One region of the Shewanella sp. 6_MG-2023 genome, then DNA from elsewhere that is predicted to be linked to it. Evidence: riboswitches for the same ligand, from Rfam matches in the RefSeq annotation. Region 1 holds a riboswitch; the other holds the start of a gene.
What was found. A riboswitch is a leader RNA that binds a small molecule or an ion and turns the genes downstream of it on or off. The one in region 1 is predicted to bind lysine.
Positions count from the first base shown of each region.

Region 1 (12,414 bases):
ATTACTGATGAAGAAAGCTTAAAGGGTGACAATTTTGTCACCCTTTTTATTGCCGGTATTTGCTATAATCGACAGATTATTTTTTCAAAGGTTAATCTCGTGCTTACTAACGCTTCTCAAGTCATTTTAAGAAATGCTGAATTCATTGAAAACCAAGATGTTTTAATTCTAAATCATGAAGCTGATACCTTGGCGGCTGAGTTGCTTAACAGCGCTGCATCTGTGACGAGCTTAGCATTAGACTTTAACCATTATTTATTATTGCCGCAAAAACAACAAAAAGGCTTAAGCAGTCACTTTGGTCATCAGCTGCCAACTACCGATGCAGAAAAACGCTTTGATGTCGCTATTATCTATTTCCCAAAAGCTAAGCCCCTAGCGCCTTATTTATTTAACCTCGCCGCCAAGCATTTAAAGCAAGGCGGGCACTTAATTGTGGTTGGCGAAAATAAAGGTGGGGTTAAATCGTTAGCAAAACTATTGCCGGGTTATTTCTCAACCCCAAGTAAGCGCGATAATGCCCGCCATTGTTTATTATTTGTCAGTGAGTTAATCGCCCAAGCACCTGTATTTGACCTTAATAATTGGGTAAGCCAATACTTATTATCAACCCCTCAAGGGGAGATCACTATTTGTAACCTTGTGGGCGTATTTAGTGAAAAACGTCTTGATCAAGGCACTGAATTATTGCTATCTCATTTGCCGACATTGGAAAAACGCGTATTGGACTTTGGCTGTGGTGCTGGGGTTATTAGCGCAGCCTTATTAAAAGCAAACCCGAGTTTATCTGTTGAGTGTATTGATATTAATGCCATGGCTTTAAAAGCCTGTGAACTCACTCTGGCCGCAAATGGCATGCAAGCAAAGGTTTATCCATCTGATGGCTTTAATCAAATTAGTGGCCAATTTAATGGCATCATTGCTAACCCACCATTTCATGACGGTTTAGCCGCAACCACCCAAATAGCCAAAAACTTTGTTAAATCAAGCGCGTCAAGTCTTGCAAAAGGTGGGGTGTGGCAAATTGTCGCTAACCGAAACCTGCCTTATGCAGACACCATTGCCACCGAATTTGGCCAAGTAAATGTACCAGCAGAAAACAATAAATATAAATTATATCAATTTAATAAATAACAAAAACGGCTCCACGGCTATGGAGTTCACAAATTATTTGATTTAGTTATAAAACAACCAATTACTGACTAGTTTTTATCCCTAAAAAAAGCTACATTTTGTTAGCTAATAATAAACGTCATCTAAGGCGTAGGGTTCTATATTTGGACAGCCTAATAAGCGCAAATATAGAACATAGAAATAAGGGAATTTATGCTAGCCTCAGATTTAGCGGTTTTTAATGTAGATCAAACTCAAGTTGAGCTCCGTATTACTCCTAATCTTCACGGCCCAATCACTGAAGATGATATAACCCAGTTACTTAATCAGCCTGAATTTGCCATGCTGCGGCCCTTAGAGCAAAACATTGCTAAGGCGACCGCTGAAGTAAATAGTCACTGCAGTGTCGATAGCGGTAAACACGAATTATTTTTTATTATTGCTGAGCGCCTTGATGGTAAAGTCATCATCGAGATCAGCGAAGATAAAATGTCAGCCTCAATGAGCTTGGTGTCTGCCTATGGCGGCCAAGACCCAACACTGCCAACCATTTTAAATGCGCTTAAATTCCATAAGGTTAAAATGGGCTTAAGCAAACCCAACATCCTATCGCTACTACAACAATTAGACACCTTACCGCCAGGTGAGCAATGTCGCTCGCTGATCGCCCACGGTAAACAGCCCCAAAATGGCACCAATGCCAGCCTAGCAAGGCAAGTGCCATTAGCCCGCGAGCGCTTATTGCAACCCCAAGAGCGAGAAGATGGATCGGTGGATATGCGCGATTTGGGCGCCATGATCATGGTAAAACCAAACGATGTATTAATGATTAAAACCCCTGCTACAGATGGTGTTGCAGGTTATAACGTCAATGGTGATGTTTTGCCGCAAATCCCCGGCAAAGACATGATTATGCAGCCAGGTAATGGCACTCAACTGGCCGTCAATGATCCTAACTTATTAATTGCGACAGTTTCAGGTCAGCCAGTTGAAACCCGCCTTGGCATGCAAGTGGATGATGTACTACAAATTAAAGACGTTGATGTCAATTTTGGCCATGTGAACTTTGAAGGCAGCGTGTTAATTAGCGGTGATGTCCATGAAGGCATGCAAGTGAAAAGTAGCGGCGATATTACCGTCATGGGGTTTGTGGACTCAGCAACACTGGATGCCAAAGGCGATATCATTGTCAGTAAAGGCATCATTGGTCGCCAAATTAAAGAGCATCAACTTAGCACCACAATTAATGCCCAAGGACAAATTTGCGCACAATTCGTGCAATACTCAAGCCTTAATGCTGACAATGATATCTTAGTGACCAAGCAATTACTTCATAGTCACGCATGTTCAAACGGTGTCATCACAGTGAGTGATCCTAGCGGCAGACGAGGCGATCTGGTTGGTGGCAAGGCGAGCGCTAGCAAAGGCATTCATGCGGTGGCAATTGGCGCTACAGCAGGCACTAAAACCGCATTATTTTGCGCCATGGATCAAGCTCAAATTCGCGCAGAAGTCAAAACTACCCATGATAAAATCAAACAGCTTGTCATTGCAGGCCTTGATATTGAAGCTAGATTACGCAAGCTGCCACCTAAAAGCGAATGGCAAACCGATGCAGGCATGATAGAGCAAGTAAAAATGATGCTGGATGAAAAGAAACAACTCGCCAGCAATCGTGCGCAGTTAGAAGCGCAGTTCAAGCAATTACAGCAAGATGCCGATGGCTACTATAATAAGCATTTTATTCAGGCCAAAAAGCATATCTTTACCAACGTTAAAATTAATATTGGCCCGTCTAAAAATACAACCCAACGGGAGCACGGCCCTTGCCTCGTCATGAATAAGCAAAATGAAATTAGTTTTGATTATGGCAACCGATAGTTGCACTATGTAACGGGTACATACTTCAAGCGGCAATAGTGTGGCCTTAAATCATTGAGTTTATCAATGGTTACTCAGTGTCACCGCCTACAGGTTTTATCATGCAAAGTATTTGTTGGCCCGCAGTCATCAAGCAGCAAAGCTGTGACGAGCTTATTTATCTAGCTAGTGATAGAGACTGGCTAGAGTTTTGCTGCTTAACTCCTCATATTGCAGGTACCTGCGATAAGTTACTCGACAGTGAAGGCAATACTTTCGATATTTCCATCAACTCAGCAACAGATACCAGCCAACCTATAACCGTAGCCGCATTGCCTCAATTAGCATTAAGCACTCAGGCTATCGACTTAATGACTTTCATTCATTATGTACGCCAACATGCCCAGCTAAATGGTCATTGCTGCAGCGCAAAGCTTATTTTCAGTACTATTAGACAAGGAATTGAAACGGTTGAATTTCTTGAGTCTGAATTTTCTTGAGTCAGCCTCACGACTCAGGCAAAATGCTGTTCCACATTTTATCCCGTAATACGAGTATCAAGCATGGAACTGTTAAACATAGAATGCCTAGGAAAACGCCTACGATTAGAGGGCTCCATGGCTGGCTGGCAACAGCTCTATTGGGATAATCAACTGGTTTCGCAAAAGTCGGCTTCTGCTGATAATCAAAGCTTTACTATCCACGAATTTGAGTTGTCTAGACCGAGTTCACTAGCAGAACCCAGTCATGATGATGTCATCACCCAAACCAACCGCCAAGTCATGAAAGTGCGCTTAGAGTCTGATGTGCAGTGGCAACCATTTATCATCAACTATACGGTTTTGGTGGACAATAACACCATTGCCGATGGCCAGCGTAACAGCAAGGACATAGAACGACAAACCCCTGAGGTGGCCCCAGTTAAACAACAAAAATTCAGTTTTGTTGGCTTAGCCTCTCTAGGTTTTAAGTTACTTAAAAGCGCCAAAGTGATTAAAACCATGCTCGCTGCAGCCAGTGTGGCGGCCTACTCTTGGCTATTTTCAATTGAGTTTGCATTAGCCTTGATTGCCTGTTTGGTTATCCATGAATATGGTCATATCAAAGCAATGAAACACTTTGGCATGAAAACCAAAGGGATTTATTTGATCCCATTTATGGGCGGCCTTGCTGTTAGTGACGAGCGTATTAATACCCGTTGGCAGAACGTGGTGATCTCTATTATGGGGCCGACTTTTGGCCTGTTTATGTCCATCGGCTGTATGCTGGCTTATTGGCTGACGGGTAATATCTTTTTTGCCGGACTGGCCAGCTTTAACGCCCTATTAAACCTCTTTAATTTATTGCCGATACTGCCTTTAGATGGTGGTCATATTTTAAAAAGTATCACCTTTTCGATGAATAGCATGGTGGGTCTAATCGCCTGTATCGCAGGCGCAGCCGCTGGGGTATTCATTAGCTACAGCCTTGGACTGGCATTACTGGGCTTCTTATTATTAATTGGCAGTCTTGAGATTGTATTTGAATGGAAAAGCCGTCATCAAAGTCATTTATTGCCCCTTGACCGTTATGGGCAAATCTTCTCGACCTTGTGGTACTTCATTACGGTTGGCTTACTGATTGCTATTATTTGGTATTTTGCTGCATCTGGCGATGAAATGCTGTCGATGCCATTAGAAATATTAAGAAGCTAGTCAAATAAATAGCAGTGCTTAACATCAACTAAGCTAGCAAGAACTAAGCCTGAGAGAACTAAGTCCGTAAAAACTAAGCCCGTAAGAACTAGCTACGGGCTTAACTTGCTGAAAAAAAATTAACTTATCTATTTAGCTTATGGAATTTCAAATACCTTAGTCATGACTTTATACAGCTCAGTGCCTTGATGGACTGAAGCTGAAGCAAAATGCAGCACTGGCACGCAATCTATCGGCAAACTCACCGAAGTGACGGCATTATCACTGCCGTACTGATCTAACCTTAATAAGGTCACTAAAGGCTCGCCAGCAGCTAACGGCTCACCAACCGCTGCGCAGTATTCCACTAAACCCGCTTTAGGGGCATGAAACTTTTTATAATCCTTTAAGTAACAGCCCCAGCGTTTCATGCTGGCAGGAGCAACATGCTCTTTGATCACTCCCCGATGGCTCAAATAGGCCAAAATACCTAGGGCATCATTTTTAGCATCTGCCATATCAATACGTTCTTGGCTTGCTAGCTCTAAGGTAAAAGCCGCCACAGGCACATCGAATATGCGCCCTTTTAACGCTGCATATTCAGTTAATTGCCACCATGGACAAAAAACCGCTTCATCCATGGCGCCGCCAAATTCATTGGGGATAATTAACGATAAGGGGATCGAGAAAAACGCGGCTGCGGCTGCATCATACTCAGGGCAATAAAGGTGCTTTGCAGATTTAGGCCCGGTATGTAAATCAAGCACGATATCAGCGCCATGGGCCATATGTTGTAATGTCACCGCTAAGCGATGCCCGGTACTAATACCCCAAGGGTTGGCTAAACGTTGCTGGCAATTATTGACTAAGGTTTGCCTAAAAGCACTAAACAAGTCCTTGTCGGCAAAGTGTTGATGCTCAGTGAACCAGCTCGCAATATCAAGTGACTGATCATAATACTCTCGGTTCCAATTCACCCCAGTGATAGGATCAAATCGCCCTAAGGTAAACTCGCCACTTTTTTGATTAATGCCTAAAGGGTTGGCTAATGGCACGCAGTGAATATCGCCTAATACAGTGTAGTCTTGCAGTAAAGTCATCAGCTGATGTATCACCGCATTACCCTGCACTTCAGCCCCATGAACATTGGCCTGAATATAAACACTGGGCGCGGCGTCATCTGAGCCTTTAAAGCTAAACAGTGGCGCCGTTAAAGCTTGGCCTGTGGCAAGCTCTCCCACTTCAACCCGAGACATGGTGGCTGAATAATCGTTAGCCTGTTCTGTAATTGAATTCACTGATGTCATACCTGCCACGTTAGCAATTATTCAAATAAGTTTTGGTGCAGAGAGTTAACCACATCTGCGGCTTCAGATTCAGCGACGAGAACACATAAGTTATGTGGGCTAGCCCCTTGGCAAATCATGCGCACATTATGCTGTTCAAGTACCCCAAAAACTCGGCTGCAAATACCTGCTGTTGACGCTATTTGATTACCAATAATCGCCACTAAAGCTAATTTATCTTCCACTCTTACACGGCAATTTTGTGATAGTTCTTGCAGTAATGACTCGCTTAATAACCCCTGCCCGCTGGAGTCAGAACCGGTTTTATCAAGCGTTAGTGACACATTAACTTCTGAGGTGGTAATCAAATCAACTGAAATTTTATGCTTAGCAAGCGTGGCAAAGGTGTGCGCTAAAAAGCCCTGAGCATGGAGCATTTGTAAGCTATGCAGGTTTAATAAAGTTTGATCGCGTCTTAGAGCCACAGCTCGATAAACCGGGGCATCTTCTACTTGATGACGGATCCAAGTTCCACCTTGTTCAGGTGCTTTACTGGAACCAACAAACACCTGAATTTGTTGACGCACGGCCGGTAAAATCGTCGCAGGGTGTAATACTTTAGCGCCAAAGGTAGCCATCTCAGCCGCTTCATTAAAGCTAATTTCAGCGATAGGTCTCGCATTAGGCGCTAAACGTGGGTCAGTGGTATAAATTCCGGCCACATCAGTCCAAATTTCTACCGCATCTGCTTTTAAGGCTTCAGCTAATAACGCAGCTGAATAATCACTGCCGCCACGGCCTAAGGTGGTGGTGTTGCCTGCTTCATCAGCGCCAATAAAACCTTGAGTCACGATCACTTGCTGAGCCAATAACGGCTGTAAATGCTCCGCGCCTAGGAGCGCAATTTGCTCAATTTGCGGCTCTGCTTTACCAAAATGGCTATCGGTTCTTAATACTTGGCGCACATCAAATGAACTTGATGGCGTTCCTTTTTGGCGAATAACCGCAGAGAACAACAATGATGAACATTGCTCACCCATGGATAACAGCTCATCAATGATGGCTTTGCTTCTATCGAGCACTAACTTATCACTAAGCACTGCCATTCTGCTTAATAGCTTATCAATCGTAGCAGCTACATCTTGTGGACGCGCCAGCTTATCAACAATGTCATATTGAATTTTAGCAATTTGAGTGACTAAACTTAAGCGGCGTTGGTCGTTCACATTGGCTTGAGTTAACTCAACCAGTAAATTAGTGACACCGCTAGAAGCACTAACAACAACGACGCGGGTATTGGCATTGGCTAAAATAATGTCCGCACAGCGGTTCATGGCGTCAAAATCAGCAACTGAGGTGCCACCGAACTTAGCAACAACTAAACTCATGCTGATACCTCCACGACATTCGTAGACATACTTTTAGTAGGTACACTTTGACTAGACATACTTTCAGTAAACATGGACTGAGTAGACTGTATTTGAACAAATTGAAATTTAGTACTTAAAAACATGATTACACTCCGAACTTACTTCGTTCGAAGAGCCTGGTGCAGTGATAACGCACCCTTAAAGAAGGGAAACAGCAATCTTTCACCAGAAGCTCTCCACCAAAAAATAGGTGACAATCGCTAGGATTCAACCTAAACGACCGATACCGAATGCCAACCAAACATACCAGTACCTCGGCGCTAATCTCCCTCATAAGCTGTCATAGGAATTGGTTTTCCTCGAACTTACTACCTAGCTAACGCTCCTCTTCTGTTTCTTCCCACAGGAAGAGCATGAAAATACCAATAAATAACAACTCAAGTCAATTGGGATATGCCATAAAGTCGTCAAATAACACAATACGTAAATAGAGACACTGAGCTCAAAATAGTATCATGTAAGCTGTTATTTATAATTTGAAACAAAAAAGTGATATAAAACAATAGTGATTAAAAAACAAAAAGTAATAACCTCAATGTAAACTCGAGGTTATTGAGTTAAAACCTTCAACTAAACTGCACAATTAAGCTTCAATATTAACAATCAAGTTTCAACAGTATATAAATAGCCATTGCCCTAATAAAAATATAAAAATAACAATAAAAAAAGGCACTTAACTAAGTACCTATAGAAGGAGTTACTGATATTAAACATCCTCGATAACTGATACAAATGTCACTTAATCGCCGATCATGTTATTCATCGTGCAAATCAGGTAATTCATTAACTAAAACCGTTCGTGGGCCAAACTCGCCAATTAACACTTCCTTGTCAGGTGCTTCACCACAGGCAAGTAATGACAACACCCCATTATCAACATAGTAAATAGCGAGCTGTTTAAACTCTCGGCCTAACGCTAACGCTTGGTCTTTTTCTATAAAGACTGCCCAACTTTTTTCCATATGAGATAAGTCTGGCGCCGCGCCAATTAAGCAACGATAGGGGCTATTAAATTGCTGAATTTTCCGTTGAAGTCGCCTATCTAACAAACGGTTTTGACACGGATTCAATTGGCTGCCTAAGGGATTATGGGCGGTGACAATGGCGAAGGGGACAGCGTAAGAAAGGCGCTGAGTAAGTAGAAATTGGGTCCCTTGATACTTAAACCAAAGGTTATCTATTGAATTATTCATCATTTATTTTTCTCAATTAATACCAATTCAGTGTAGCAAACCAAGACTTGGACCAACACCCTGTGTGATGTAAGTCACAAGAATAATAATTATATTTGACTTAAAAATCATAAACTTACCACAAAAAGCATTTTTGTAACAAATCTTCCCCGTAAATTTGTTAACATTTCATTTGTTAACAAATGCCTAAAACGAGTACAATATCTCACACTAGCTAGATTTTGCTACATAACGCTAAGTTGTGACACAAGCGACTACATTTACTGAAATTAAATCTTGGTAAAGTGTTCAAGCTTTTAAAATGTGTTCTACATTTTAAAAGACTGAATATAAATGTAGGACAAAATTAGGTTGCGAAGGAACTTTAATCAGCAATTTAATCTCTTAGTTTATATGAATCATCGGTTTTACAGATATTTTGACAGGTTGTGAGCTTACTCAAGCTCAGCATACGATCTGAATATTGATTTTTTATGATCAAAATTTACGTCACGTATAACTCTTTTATAGAAGTGCGATAAATATTAGTGCCTTAAACTGGTTTATATAATGTAGTTAGTCATGAAGCGTGTTTTGTTCAGGGCAGACATAGATAAACACCTATCGTGAATTTATAAATTATCGGCGTTTTCTTAGCTATATAACGCCACAGCCCTAGTGCAACATGACTAGAATCGAATTGTTTTTAATTTAGGTAAATGACATGCAAAACCCACACATTCTTATTGTTGAAGATGAAGCTGTAACCCGTAATACTCTACGTAGTATTTTTGAAGCCGAAGGGTATGTAGTAACTGAAGCAAACGATGGCGCAGAAATGCATAAAGCCATGCAGGATAATAAGATTAATCTTGTTGTTATGGATATCAACCTTCCTGGTAAAAACGGTTTATTATTAGCCCGTGAACTTCGTGAAATTAATAACATTGGCCTTATTTTCCTTACTGGCCGTGATAACGAAGTTGATAAGATCCTTGGTTTAGAAATTGGCGCTGATGACTACATCACTAAGCCATTTAACCCACGTGAATTAACTATCCGTGCTCGTAACCTATTAACTCGTGTAAACAGCGCTGGCGCTGAAACCGAAGAAAAAGGTTCAGTTGAGTTTTACCGTTTCAACGGTTGGAGCTTAGAAATCAACAGCCGTTCTTTAGTTAGCCCACAAGGTGAGTCTTACAAATTACCTCGCAGTGAATTCCGTGCGATGCTTCACTTTGTAGAAAACCCAGGCAAAATCTTAACTCGTGCAGACTTGTTAATGAAAATGACTGGCCGTGAGCTTAAGCCACATGACCGTACTGTTGACGTGACTATCCGTCGTATCCGTAAGCACTTCGAAAGCTTACCAGACACGCCAGAAATCATCGCAACTATCCACGGTGAAGGTTACCGTTTTTGTGGTAACTTAGAAGATTAATTTCGTCTGCAATTAATGTGCTTATTTGATTAAGCTCATTGGGTAGCAAATGAAAATAAAAGCCAAGTCAGTGACTTGGCTTTTTTATGGGCTATTAAAAATGAACTATCCCTCATGGACGATAACAAGTGATCTATAACTAATGGGCTATTATTGCCAACCCATTACCTATTACCCATTTGCTATAAACAGCGCTACTTAAGCTCGCGTTCTAAAAAGGCAGCTAAGGATTTATACAAATGATTCCTCACCTTTTCACCGCGCATAGAATGCTTTGAGCCAGGGTAGTCTATCATTTGAAATAACTTGCCTTCATCTTGCAGCGCTTTATATACGCGGGTGCTATTTTCAAACAACACATTATCGTCAGCCATACCGTGATACATCAGCAAACCAGACTGATAATTTTCCACATAAGGGGTAATGCTGCTGGCATCGTAACCTTGTTTATTCTTAGCAGGGTGACCCATATAGCGCTCGGTATAATGGGTGTCATACAAACGCCAATCGGTCACGGGCGCACCTGAAATTGCCGCTTTGAAATAATCAGGGGCTTTAAACTGGCTCATTAACGCCATATAGCCGCCATAACTATGACCATAAATAGCGATATTATCGCCATCAATAAATGGCAGACTTCTTAAGTAATCTACGCCCACTTTTTGATCGTTAACTTCTGCATCACCCATATTCTGGTAAATAACGTATTCAAACTTAGTACCACGATGGGCTGAGCCGCGGTTGTCTAATTGAAATACAGCAAAGCCTTGTTGTAATAGATATTGGGTAAAGTAATCCGCTTCACTCCAGCTATTAACCACTAATTGCGCATGTGGCCCACCGTATACTCGAACAACTACTGGTTTTTTTTTGCTGGCATCAAAATCAGTGGGTTTAAATAATCGGTACTGCAGATTTTGGCCATCTTCAGCCTTTAATTGGCCAAAATCTGGTATTTGCCATAAACCCGCAACGTCATACAAAGGATGGGTTTGGTTAATTTCATTTTGTTCTACCCACATTAAATGCTCGCCAGTGTCATTGTGCAAACTCACCTGTGGCGGCTGAATTAAACTATTGAAGTAATCTAAATAAATTGGTTTTTTATCAGCAAAGACTGCTGAGTGCATCCCGGCTTTAGTTGATAGTTTTTCAATCTTGTCACTGGTTAATGACACTCTATATAAATGGCGTTCAACAACTGTGTCTTTTCGGCCTGAAAAATACACCCAGCCCGCCTGCTCATCCACAAACTCAAGATCATCAACCGCCCACAGCCCTGTGGTTAATTGCTTTATTTGTTTACCCGACAGGTCAAATAAATAAAGGTGCTTAAAACCATCACGCTCTGAGGCCCAAATAAACGCTTGTTGTTGCTTTAAGAAATGTAAGTCATCGTTAAGGTTTACCCATGCTTGGCTGCGCTCTTTGACAACCGTGTTAGCTTTAACGTCTGAACCAGGTTTTGAACCAAGGTTAATGATGCGTAAGTCCAATGCCTGCTGATCGCGGCTTTGCCATTGAAATGATAACTGCTTGCTATCTGGCAGCCATTTTACTCGCGGTAAATACATATCCTTCTCTTTACCTAAATCAATCCACTGCACTGCTTTACTCGCCAGCTCAATCACGCCAAGTTCAATCTCAACATTGGCTTTACCCGCATAAGGATAACGCTGCTCAGTCAGTTTTATACCGTCAGCATAAATCTCATTACGGGTGACTAATTCAACACCTGACTCATCAATACGAGTAAAGGCGATAGCTGATTCATCTGGCGACCACCAGTAACCTGTCATTCGGCCCATTTCTTCTTGGGCGACAAACTCTGCCATGCCGTTTTTAATCGGCCCTTTACCATCAAACGTCAGCTGAGTTAGCTTTTCTGTTGCCAGCTCCAGTACAAAAATATTTTGCTCGCGCACAAATGACACATAACGGCCTTTAGGGGACAAACGCGCATCAGTGACAAAGCCTTCACCGGTATTTAATGCCTGCGCCTTTTGATCCGCCAAGGTATAAAAATACAGCTTGCCTGCAGCTGGAATTAATAACGCTTGGCCATCATCAGCCCAAAAGTACTCCATGATCCCTTGACCATAAATACGTTGACGTTCGCGGCGGGCTTTTTCTTCATCAGATAATTCGCCCCCAGCCAGCTTATCGGCATTAAGCAACATACTGCGCTTTGCAGTGCTGATATCCATTTGCCATAAGTCATAAAAATGCTGGTTATCTTCACGGCTAGCAAGATACGTCACTCGGCTACCATCGGGAGACAGTTTTAATCCCCGAGGGCTAGCGCCGGCCAAGGCTGGTGATGCATGAATTCTTTCTATGGTCAGTGGAGTGGTATTGCCGGATATTTTCATGGTAGAGGCCATTGCATGATCTGAAATAAGAGCGCCAGTAAACACTAGCGGAATTGCCGACAGCATC
Region 1 is NZ_JAUOQU010000026.1:28,238-40,651, reverse strand. Features, by position in the region: gene Q4533_RS14935 (alkaline phosphatase) at 1-1, shown strand, start outside; gene Q4533_RS14930 (methyltransferase) at 100-1,134, shown strand; gene Q4533_RS14925 (DUF342 domain-containing protein) at 1,327-2,994, shown strand; gene Q4533_RS14920 (DUF4144 family protein) at 3,096-3,473, shown strand; gene Q4533_RS14915 (site-2 protease family protein) at 3,537-4,667, shown strand; gene Q4533_RS14910 (succinylglutamate desuccinylase/aspartoacylase family protein) at 4,805-5,953, opposite strand; gene lysC (lysine-sensitive aspartokinase 3) at 5,971-7,320, opposite strand; lysine riboswitch at 7,524-7,700, opposite strand; gene Q4533_RS14900 (DUF3293 domain-containing protein) at 8,118-8,555, opposite strand; gene arcA (two-component system response regulator ArcA) at 9,259-9,975, shown strand; gene Q4533_RS14890 (S9 family peptidase) at 10,170-12,414, opposite strand, start outside.

Region 2 (12,414 bases), on a different contig from region 1:
GCATAATCACTTTCAGTTGAATAAGCGATCAAGTCTTCACCACTGTTAGCAAGAACATGGAACTCATGTGAGGTACTACCACCAATTGAACCCGTGTCAGCAATAACAGGACGGAAAGCAAGACCCATACGATTAAAGATGTTGCAGTATGCTTGATGCATGTCTGCATAAGTCTTATCCATGCACTCTTGGGTTAAATGGAAAGAATAGGCATCTTTCATCAAAAATTCACGTGCACGCATCACGCCAAAACGAGGACGGACTTCATCACGGAATTTTGTTTGTACTTGATATAATGTCAGTGGTAATTGCTTATAAGAGCTCACTTCTTTACGGACTAAATCAGTAATCACTTCTTCATGGGTTGGGCCTAAAACGAAGTCGCGGTTATGACGATCTTGGAAGCGGAGCAATTCAGGACCAAATTTTTCCCAACGTCCTGTTTCAACCCAAAGATCGGCCGGCTGTACTAGGGGCATCAAAATTTCAATAGAACCGACTTTGTTCATTTCTTCACGAACAATGGCTTCGACTTTACGTAATACACGTAAACCACTCGGTAACCATGAATAAAGGCCTGATGCATTACGACGGATAAAGCCGGCACGTAACATCAATTGATGGCTGATGACTTCTGCATTTGCAGGTGTTTCTTTTTGTGTTGAAAGCAGGTACTTGCTAACTCGCATTCCCAATGTCCACTTAGTAGCTATTAATGTGCGACATTTTATCACCTGTAACGATGAAGTCACCAGATAATTAAGCGATACCTGACAAAGATAGCCATAGGGCTATGGCAAAATGATATGGGCGATAAATTAAAGCAACTATTTATCGCGTCGGTCGCCAATGATTTTGGCAGGGTTACCGGCAACAATCGCAAATTCGGGAACATCTTTGGTCACAATACTACCCATGCCAACAATGGCTTGGTTGCCAATAGTAACCCCATCAACAATGCCAGCTTGGGCGCCAATCCATACATCACGGCCAATGACAATACCCTTTGATTGACTGGGTTGTTGATAGATATCTTGCTCTGCTGACATGCCATGGTTAAAAGCATAAATCGTGACGTTATTGGCGATACGGGTTTTATCACCAATGGTGATGCCGCAGCGACCGCCATCAAAAGAGCAGCCATGATTAATGGCCACTTCATTGCCTAGGGTTATCGGCCCATGTAAAAACACCTCGGCGGCAATCATGCATTGATTTCCCATAGTTATATTGCGCCCAGGCTCTGCAAACACATTGGCTTCGGGGGCGATAAAACACTGCTGACCAAACTTAATGGTTTCAAGCTGCTCAAATTGTTGCTGAACTTCATCTTGCCAGGGTTTAGCCCAGGTAAATTGTTTGTCTTTTAAGGAAAAATACAACCACGGCATCCAAGATAAACGTTTTTTATGCTGAGTTTGATAATCAGGACTTTTGTTTGTATCAAGGGTGCTGTTCAAATCAGACTTCATATTAGTTTTGACCAACGCTGGTGGGTTTAATTTCAATAACATTAATCTGCTGCTCAGTGACGGTCCAAAAAATATCAATATCATATAAGGCCACTTGATATAATTTTGGATCTGCTTTGGCTTTTTTATAAGCAGGTCGAGGGTCTTGAGCTAACACGTCAGTAATAAGTTGAATTAAATCACTGTTATTGAGCTTAGATGAGTGGGCGTCAATTTGCGCTTTTGCCAAGCTTGAAAATTGTACATCAATTAATTTTGGCGCATCTTGAGCGATGCCACCTGTCGCACTTTCTATTGAGTCAGAAAATGGAATATAAGGTTTTATATCAATAATGGGGGTACCATCTAATAAATCCATGCCGGATATTTCAAGACAAACTTTGCCATTTTTCTGAATAACCTTATGCAATTTAACCACTGACTGGCCAATACCATTAGGTCTGAATGTAGAGCGGGTGGCAAATACGCCTAACTTTTCATTGCCACCTAATCTTGGTGGTCTGACGGTATTTTTCCAACCTTGCTGTAGGTTTTCATGAAAACAAAAAAGCAGCCATAAGTGTGAATATTGTTCAATACCTCTAACCGCATCAAGGTTATTGACTTGAGGGGCTAATTCAATAACACCTTTAATATTTACCAACCCTGGTTGTCTTGGGATACCAAACTTTTGTTTGTAAGGGGTACGACAATACCCGACGGCCTCTATTTGAGAGCTAAAGTTTTGCGCGTTAGGATCTGTTTTCATGTCTAAGAAACCGTCAAGTGTTGTTACTAATAAATTAAGAGGGGGCATAATCAAGCATTGAACCGAATAAATGTTCAATGCTTTGTTAATTTAATACTAAAGAGCCATTAGCCAATGTAAGGTTTTAAGCAAAGCGGGTGTTAACGTCTTTAAAATGCTTCGGATAACAGCATAAATAAAATGACTTAGACACCTAGCCTGATGGTTTAATTTCTTTGACCATTAGCCATTAATAGTCGGTTGCTCTAATACTAAATTATTAACAAGTATCTACTGCTCAGTAGCGGTTTTAATTGCTTGGCCGACACAAATTGCTTGGCTGTAGCAGCTGTCGACCTGTTGTTCTGTTAATAGGCATTTTTTGATCATTAGCCCATTGGCACCTAGCTCGACCGCCTGTTTTCGTGCATCGGTTCTCGCATCTGCAATGCTTGCAGGAACCCCATCAGCAGTTTGTTGGCATGATTCACCTTCAACTAGGCCTAACACCTCAAATGACCCTTTAGGGCGTTGGTTCTCTTTATATAGAACCACATTTCCAGGTTTGAAATAGTCATCAATTGCCTTAGCGTCTAGGTTACTATTAAAAGTGTATTCACTAGCACAACCAGATAATAATATTGCTGAGCTTATAGCTAAAGAAAAAACAGGACGAGAAACGTTCATAGTAAAGCCTAATTCAAAAGAGGTGAATGTAGTATAGTTTACAATGCTTGCTAGCAGGTGGGAATAGAATACAGATAAGAAAAAAGCTTACCAAAGTAAGCTTTTTCTATATGAAGGATGTCAAAACAGCAAGTGTTATTCCATACCAGGAATTAAGAAGTCTTCCATTGTTTTGCCATTATCAACTTGGTTTTTGAACACAGTTGGCATACGGCCTTGACCCGTCCACTGGATTAATTCGCCATCAACTTCAATTTGGTATTTAGCAGGGCGCGGCGCACGTTTTTTTGGTGCAGGCTTAATTGATACTTCACCTAAGTCTTCAATTGATAAACCACTGTTTTCAATTTGCGCTAGAATTTCAGCAATGCGTGCATTTCTTTCTGCATTGGCTTCTTGTTCTGCTTTTTCGTCTTCTTCTCTTTCTGTAATGATTTTTTCAAGCTTTACTGAAAGCTCACGTAAATCTTCTACAGACAACTCTTTAACTGCAGCTTTAAAACGACGACCATGGGTTAGTATTTCTAAAAAGTCACTCATATCAATGTGCATCCTAATGGTTATTAAATAATAAGTTTTCAAGTAATGCTTTAGAGATTAAAGAATACCTATCAAAATCGCTACATTGCTTAATTATTTAGCATTGGAGTGTCAAATTTAATTGACCATTAAGCATGTCAATAAAGCACAATATTTAATAGTAAAAAAATAAGTTTACTTGAATAGTCATTAATAATAGAAACTAAATCTGAATGGATCAAATAAAATCATCAATAAGTAGATAAAAATTAATTAATCTACCTTTTAGGTACCTTATTTAATATAAATTGTGCAGATGTCAGTTCTTTTAAACGCACATTGAGCCAAAAAAAATATAAACAAGTGTTTGACTTAGGTTGACGTTAACGTTAACAGGCCGTAAAGTTGAGCCATATTACATTGGTTAAAACCAATGTGCCGTCCACATACATTGAAGGTGTAAAAGGAAATCCCATGAAAGTATTGGTGCCTGTAAAGCGCGTAGTCGATGCAAATGTGAAGGTCAGAGTAAACGCTGACAACACAAATGTTGATACTGCTAATTTGAAAATGGCGTTAAACCCATTCTGTGAAATTGCAGTTGAAGAAGCTGTAAGATTGAAAGAAGCAGGAAGTGTTACGGAAATTGTTGTGGTCACTATTGGAGCTAAAAATGCTCAAGAACAATTACGTACCTCGATGGCGCTTGGTGCCGACCGTGCTATTCATGTCCTGACTGATGACGAGTTAGTGCCGTTATCGATTGCTAAAATTTTAAAAGCGGTTCAAGAAAAAGAACAAGCAGAATTAGTGATATTTGGTAAGCAATCTATTGATGGCGACAATAACCAAACCGGTCAAATGCTAGCTGCATTAACGAATATGCCTCAAGCAACGTTTGCATCAGAGCTAACATTAACGGCAGACAGTGCAGAAGTAACCCGTGAGATTGACGGCGGCTTACAAACAATAAAAATGCCATTACCAGCGGTGGTTACGGTTGATTTACGTTTAAATGAACCTCGTTACGCATCATTACCTAATATTATGAAAGCTAAGCGTAAGCCATTAGAGACACTTTCAATTGATGATTTAGGCGTAAGCTTAAAAGCACATCAAACCATTATAAAAGTCACCCCTCCAGCTGAGCGTAAAGCTGGCATCATGGTGAATTCAGTGGCTGAATTAGTTGAAAAGTTAAAAAATGAAGCGAAGGTGATCTAATTATGACTATTTTAGTATTAGCTGAACATGATAACGCAAGCTTAAAATTAGATACCGCTAAAGCAGTAAGCGCAGCGGTTGCCATTGGTGGTGATGTGCATGTGTTAGTTGCTGGTAGTGATTGCGCTGCAGCAGTTACCGCAGCGCAAGCATTAACAGGCGTAAGCAAGGTATTAGTTGCTGATAATGCTGTGTATCAAGCGCAACTAGCAGAAAACCTTTCACAGTTAGTGGTTAACCTTGCAGGTGATTACGAACATATTATTTCTGCGGCTAGCAGTGTCGGTAAAGATACCCTGCCACGAGTCGCGGCGTTATTAGATGTGGCGCAAGTTTCTGAAGTGATTGAAGTTGTAAGCCCAGATACCTTCGTGCGTCCTGTTTATGCCGGTTCGGCATTAGCGACAGTGCAAAGTTTAGATGCGGTTAAAGTGCTAACAGTACGAACCAGTGCTTTTGATGCCGCAACCAATGACGGCAGTGCAGAAGCGGTTATGGTTGATTTTGTTGCCACAGCAGCGGCAGAATTTGTTTCGCAAACATTAACTGAATCAGAGCGTCCTGAGCTTGGCAGTGCTGGGGTGATTGTTTCCGGCGGCCGCGGTATGGGCAGTGGTGAGAACTTTGCTATTTTAGAAGCGCTTGCTGATAAATTAACTGCTGCTGTTGGTGCTTCGCGCGCAGCTGTTGATGCTGGCTTTGTACCGAATGATTTACAAGTAGGACAAACTGGTAAAATTGTCGCACCTGATCTGTATATTGCTGTAGGTATCTCAGGGGCTATTCAGCATCTTGCTGGTATGAAAGACTCTAAAGTCATTGTGGCAATCAACAAAGATCCTGAAGCGCCGATTTTCCAGGTTGCAGATTATGGTCTGGAAGCTGATTTGTTTGAAGCGATCCCTGAGCTAACTAATTTGCTATAGTCCTTAATTAGAGCCCTTAATTAGAGCCCTAAATAAGAGTCCTAAATAATGCTCTTTATAATAGGATTATGGCTACGCTAGTTTTTTAGTGAGTTAATATCCACTAATAAAAAACGGCACTAAAAGGCTTTTACCGAGAGGTAAAAGCCTTTTTTAATGTTCCGTAGATAGTTGCTGCCAATTTATACTAATGCGTTGTTATTTGCGGTGCTGTTCTATCAGTGAGCAAAAATTACCACTGCGTTAAATATGAACCCTTGCTAATAAAAGGTTACACTAGTGCTGCGTCAATGTGCGCGGTTTTAGTTGTGATGTTATATATCACAAGATAATCAAGTTTTATCTGGCAATGATGCTACTGCTTATGTTTGTATGATGGGGTGTTGATATACAGAGCCTTTCTGTTGTTAGCATAAGTAGAGGTGCATTAAGTATCAGTACGGGTGAGTTGGGTGATGCCAATAACTTATTCGGAAAGGATTTAGTGCCGAAGTAAATGGATTCTATCAAAACCATTTATTGGGGCAGTTACCGAAAGGGACTGCACTGTCATGGTAATTTCTATCCGAAAGGGTAGAAGAATATATATCGACAACGATATTGATATTACTGTGGAGTGCTACTGAAAAGAATTTCGTTTACGTATTCAACGTAAACTTGCCTTATCAGTTATTCTCCATTCGTACTCAACGAAGAAATTATAAGAAATGATGATAACAAGTTACGCCGATTCGGCTCTCTCGCTTTTGCCACCAGTAGTGGCTATTTTGCTCGCAGTATTAACTCGCCGAGTCTTACTTTCATTGGGCTTAGGTATTATCACCGGGGTGTTTTTACTCGGTGATTTTTCAGTTAGCGCTGCAGCCTCAAATTTACTGACTACCGTCACGGGTCTAGTTTGGGATGATGGCGCGCTCAATTCATGGAACCTACAAATTTTAGGTTTCTTGGTGATTTTGGGCATGATCACGGCATTAATCACGGTAAGTGGTTCAGCTCGCGCCTTTGCTGATTGGGCTCATCAACGTATTCGCAATAAACGTGATGCCAAGTTGATGACTATCTTCCTTGGTGTTGTAGTGTTTATTGATGACTACTTTAACAGTATTGTGGTGGGATCTATTGCACGTCCAATCACCGACCGTTACCACATTTCACGGGCTAAATTAGCCTACTTATTGGATTCAACAGCGGCACCAATTTGTGTTATCTCGCCTGTTTCAAGCTGGGGGGCGTACATTATCGCCCTGATCGGCGGGATTTTAACGGCTCATGGCTTTGCTGATACAGGGCATTTAAGTGTGTTCCTGCAAATGATCCCAATGAACTTTTATGCCATTTTTGCATTATTATTATTGGTGTGTGTGGCGTTATTTGGTTTAGATATTGGCCCAATGCGTAAGCATGAACAAAATGCCCAAAAGGGTGAGTTGTTCGACGAATCTAAAGGCTTACCACCAGGAGCCACAGCCGATTTACCAGAAGCGGAAACCGGTAAAATCATTGGCTTATTCTTACCTATATTAGTGTTAGTTGCGGCAACCTTCTATTTCATGGTGGCGTCAGGCGCTGATGCATTATCAGCTAATGATTTACCTTTTAGCATTTTAGGAGCATTTGAAAATACTGAAGTGAGCTCGTCACTATTTTACGGTTCACTGGTAGGGTTAGCGGTCACCTTAGTATTAACTGTGAAGCAAAAAATTGCTCTGCCTATGGTGTTCACTGGCATCAAACTTGGCGCTAAATCAATGCTACCTGCCATTTATATTTTGTTATTTGCTTGGACGATTTCAACGGTTATTGGCAACCTTGAAACCGGTAAATACATGGCCAGTTTAGCCACAGGCAATATTCCATTTGCGATGCTACCTGCAGTATTATTTTTATTAGCAGGCCTAACCGCATTTGCAACCGGCACCAGCTGGGGTACCTTCGGTATCATGTTGCCAATTGCAGCTGATATGGCGATGGGCAGTGATAGCACTATGATGTTACCTATGCTTGCAGCCGTGTTATCTGGTGCAGTATTTGGCGATCATTGTTCACCGATTTCAGATACCACTATCTTGTCGTCAACGGGGGCGAGTTGTCACCATATCGATCACGTAATGACGCAATTACCTTATGCGTTAATCGTGGCGGTCATTAGTATTATTGGCTACGGTGTATTAGGTTTTACCGCGTCAGTGGCCATGGGCTTGGTCACCTGTAGTGTGCTATTTGTATTAAGCGTTATTGGACTGAAGTTGATCACTAAATAGCGTAAGCTAACTCGGTTTGATTTAAGCTTATCGCGAACTTTAGATATAGCTAACTTGTATGAAAATGCCGCTCAGATGAGCGGCATTTTTTATGTTTTAAAATCAAGGCTGCATAATAAAGTGGTATATATAAGCTAAATATCTAAGTCGAATCACTAGAGTGAACCTCAAAGGTTTAAGCTCACATGTTTTGTTTATGCAGCAGTTATTGTTAGCGAAGAGAAGCAGCGATTAGCGCTGTGAGTGAATGACGGTTTCTGTCAATGGTGAGTACAAGGGTTAGCAATTATAGGGATTAACAAGTACTGCTAATCAGCGTACTCGGATCTAGGTGAAAATTGAGATAAAAAAATGCCGCTCAAATGAGCGGCATTTTTAGGATTTAAGTTTAAGTGCTAAATAAAATTAGCTTTAACCAAACTTAAATGATGTTAAGCCACAAGGTTCTAATAGCGTTAGTTTAAACCACGACGCTCAAGTAATGCATCAGTCGTCGGCTCTTGACCTCTGAAGGCTTTATACGCATCCATTGGTGGTACTGAGTTACCCACTTCACGAATGGTTTTGCGATACTTCATCCCAATTTCACGGTTTAGACCGCCTTGAGTTTGTACGTAAGCAAAGGCATCAGCTGCAAGGATTTCACTCCACATGTAAGCGTAATAACTTGCAGAGTAGCCGCCCGGGAAAGCGTGAGCAAAATAGCTTGAGCGGTAACGAGGTGGTACCGCTTTAATGTCAACACCGTGTTTTTTCAGGGCGCTTGCTTCAAAGCTCGCCACATCTTGTAATGGCACATCAGCAGCAAGTGAATGCCACTCTAAATCAACTAGTGCTGCCGCCATATACTCTAAGGTGTCAAACCCTTGATTAAAGCTGCGAGACTCAAGTAATTTTTCTAGTAGTGCCTCAGGAATGACTTCGCCTGTTTCATAGTGCTTAGCATAGTTAGCCAGCACTTTAGGGTGCGCTGCCCAGTCTTCTTCAAATGTCGATGGGAACTCTACAAAGTCACGTGATACTGAGGTGCCCGCAAGTGATGGGTAAGTAACTTTTGAGAACATACCGTGGGTACCATGGCCCATTTCATGGAACATGGTGGTGACTTCACTGTAGCTCACAAATGTTGGCTGACCTTCAGGGGCTTTCTTAATGTTCATCACATTAACTACCACAGGCTTGTTGTTTAATAACTCAGACTGACCCACAAACGAGTTCATCCAAGCGCCGCCACGTTTACCTTCACGAGAAAAGTAATCAGCATAAAAGATAGCCATACTGCTGCCATCTTCATCAAACATTTCATACGCTTTTACATCAGGGTGATAAACAGGCAGATCAGGTCTTGGTGTTAAGGTCACGCCATACAATTCTTTAAGAGTGAAAAACACGCCATCTTCCAGTACACGATTAAATTCAAAATAAGGCTTAATTGATGCCTCATCTAAATCAAATTTTTCTTTACGTACACGCTCGGCATAATAAGCCCAATCCCATGGTTCAAGGGTAAAGTCGCCGCCCATTTTGGTGATCATTGCTTGTATGTCTGCGGCTTCTTTTTGGGTGTTTTCAACTACAGCAGGCACCATTGAGCCAAACATCTTATAAACCGCATCTGGGGTTTTGGCCATTTGTGGCGCTAAGCGGTAATCTGCCCAACTGTCATAACCCAGTAATTGGGCTTTTTCGGCACGTAGTTGCGCTAAACGAGCCACTAAAGAAGCGGTTTCATTGTCACCCGTTAAACCGCGGTTAGCAGATGCTTGCCATACTTGTTGACGTAACTGACGGTTGTCTAGTTGGGCTAATACAGGCTGACGAGTGGTGTTGGTAATGCTAAGTAAGTATTTACCTTCATGGCCTGCTGCACTGGCATCAATGGCTGCTGATTTAATGGCGGTTGCTGATAAACCCGCAAGCTCTGACTCATCCTCAACGACTACGGCGATTTCTTTACTTAAGCGCATTAGTCGCTGTGAGAATTCGTTAGTCAAGGTTGACTGCTCTTCATTCAATACACGAATTTGCTGTTTTTGCGCTTCTGTTAGTTTAGCGCCCGCTAGAACAAAACGTTGATGATAAACTTCAATTAAGCGTTTTGCTTCAGGGCTAATTTCTAAGCCTTCACGGCTGTTATAAATCTGTTCAATGCGGCTAAAAAGTGCAGCATTTAAATTAATGTTGTCAGAATGGGCTGCCATTTTAGGCGCCATAATGCCCTGTATTTTACGTAGCTCAGGGTTACTTGTTGAACCGGTTAAATTATAAAAAACCTTCGATGTACGGCCTAATAGTTCACCGCTTTTTTCCATGGCAACAATGGTATTTTCAAAGGTTGCAGGCGCTGGATTGTTAGCAATAACCAAGATTTGCTGGTAATGCTCATTGATACCTTGCTCAAGCGCAGGTAAGAAGTGCTCATTTTTTATGTCAGCAAAATTAGGGGTTTGATATTGCAAGCTGCTTGGAGCAAAAAAAGGATTATCTGCTTGTATCATAGTGACGTTTTCAGCTTGGGTTGTATCAGTATTTGAGATTGAGCATCCACCTACGACGATTGTGGCAGCAATAGCTGCAGCAACAAGTGTTTTATGCATAGTGTTTAGACTTCCTATTATATTTTATTGTTCAAACAATCTATCAATTGTTTCTTAATCGTATCTGAAGTAATACAAAAAGCGTGAACTATGATGGCTTTTTTAACGTTAACTGTTTAATAAATGTGACATGTTAACTGGATTTAACATGTAATTACTGCTGCGAGAGGTGATTAGCTCAAAAGCGCAGCTGCACAGAGATGATTTTTTGTGATACCGACATGAGTTTATCTATTCTAACGCTTATTTCGCTGCTGAAAAAATGATAAACTGCCACGGTAAATAACCATAAGGACACACCGTTTTGGCGCAACTCTACTTCTACTATTCTGCAATGAATGCAGGTAAATCAACTTCGCTACTGCAATCATCGTACAACTACCGTGAACGTGGAATGAATACCTTAGTCATGACAGCGTCAATTGATGATCGTTATGGTATTGGCAAAGTGGCTTCTCGTATTGGTATTGAAACCGAAGCCCATGTTTTTAGTGATGGTGATAACCTTGCTTATTTTATTGAAAAGCAACTTGCTGAACAAAAGCTGCACTGCATATTAATTGATGAGTCGCAATTTTTAAGTAAAGAGCAAGTTAAGCAGTTAACCCATGTGGTTGATAATTTTGATATTCCAGTGCTGTGCTATGGTTTAAAAACCGACTTTCAAGGTGAATTGTTTACCGGAAGCCAATACTTATTAGCCTGGGCTGATAAATTGGTAGAACTTAAAACTATTTGCCATTGCGGCCGTAAAGCCAACATGGTGTTAAGACTGGATGGCAACGGTAAGCCTATGCGTGATGGTGAGCAAGTTGCCATTGGCGGTAACGAAAGTTACGAGTCGGTATGCCGTAAGCATTTTAGAGAATTTCTTTGGGACTAGTTCGTTGCAGTTAACGAGTTACTCTTAAATAAAACAGCGCCTATATTGATTTATAGGCGCTGTTTTTGTTTGGACTTGTTTTTGGTAGTTACTTACAAAGCAGCGTTAAAAATCCGCCTCATCAAAATTAGCAATATGCGCTACTCGCTTCAATTTGCTTAGGTAAACTTCGAGCCTGGCTACCCCAGTAACTCAGATATTATTAGGGCGTAGTTTGAATGTATCGTTATTTGCGATTAAAAATCCGCTTCATCAAAGCTGGCAATATGTTCGCTACTTGCTTCAATTTGCTTGCGTAAGCTTCGAGTCTGACTGCCCCAGTAGCTCATATAAAACTGAGCGGTTTTAAGTTTGCCTTTATAGAACTCCGTTTCTTCAGTACCAGCTTCAATAGCTGCAAACGAGGTGGCGGCAATACGGGTCCACATCCACGCCAGCGTGGTGATGCCAAATAACTGCATGTAGGCCATAGAAGCTGCGCCAATAATATCTGGATTAGTGCTGGCAGATTTGACGATAAAGCCAGTGGCTTTTTCTAAATCGCCTGCCGCATCCATTAAGCCGGCAATGTAAGGCTGCATGTTTGCATTGGCGCTGTTTTCTTGGATGAGTTGTTTAACCATCCCTGACCACAATGTCAGTGCAGCGCCTTTATCTGAGAGTAATTTACGGCCAACTAAATCCAATGCTTGTACGCCATTGGTGCCTTCATAAATCATCGCAATGCGAATATCGCGGACAAATTGTTCCATGCCCCATTCGTTAATATATCCGTGTCCGCCATAAACTTGCTGCGCATCAACACAGGCTTTAAAGCCTTGGTCGGTGACAAAGCCTTTTACTATTGGGGTAAATAACGCTGCCAGCATTGAAGCTTGTTTTGCTTGTGCGGGATCAGTATGGCGCTCAGCAGAGTCTAGCCAAAGCGCTTGCTGGCCCATTAAGGCGCGGGTGCCTTCATTAAATGCTTTTTGCGACAACAGCATTCTGCGCACATCGCCATGAACTAAAATAGAGTCAGCGGCTTGCTCTGGTTGTTTAGCACCAGATAACGCGCGGCCTTGAATGCGACCTTTAGCATATTCCAATGCGTTTTGATAAGCGATATCAGACAC
Region 2 is NZ_JAUOQU010000037.1:4,690-17,103, forward strand. Features, by position in the region: gene Q4533_RS17340 (proline--tRNA ligase) at 1-689, opposite strand, end outside; gene Q4533_RS17345 (DapH/DapD/GlmU-related protein) at 828-1,472, opposite strand; gene tsaA (tRNA (N6-threonylcarbamoyladenosine(37)-N6)-methyltransferase TrmO) at 1,474-2,220, opposite strand; gene rcsF (Rcs stress response system protein RcsF) at 2,491-2,886, opposite strand; gene Q4533_RS17360 (H-NS family nucleoid-associated regulatory protein) at 3,022-3,426, opposite strand; gene Q4533_RS17365 (electron transfer flavoprotein subunit beta/FixA family protein) at 3,880-4,629, shown strand; gene Q4533_RS17370 (electron transfer flavoprotein subunit alpha/FixB family protein) at 4,632-5,555, shown strand; lysine riboswitch at 5,965-6,185, shown strand; gene Q4533_RS17375 (Na+/H+ antiporter NhaC family protein) at 6,263-7,819, shown strand; gene Q4533_RS17380 (M3 family metallopeptidase) at 8,275-10,416, opposite strand; gene Q4533_RS17385 (thymidine kinase) at 10,721-11,299, shown strand; gene Q4533_RS17390 (acyl-CoA dehydrogenase C-terminal domain-containing protein) at 11,536-12,414, opposite strand, start outside.
Region 2: another riboswitch for lysine. It lies ahead of Q4533_RS17375 (Na+/H+ antiporter NhaC family protein); the one in region 1 lies ahead of lysC (lysine-sensitive aspartokinase 3).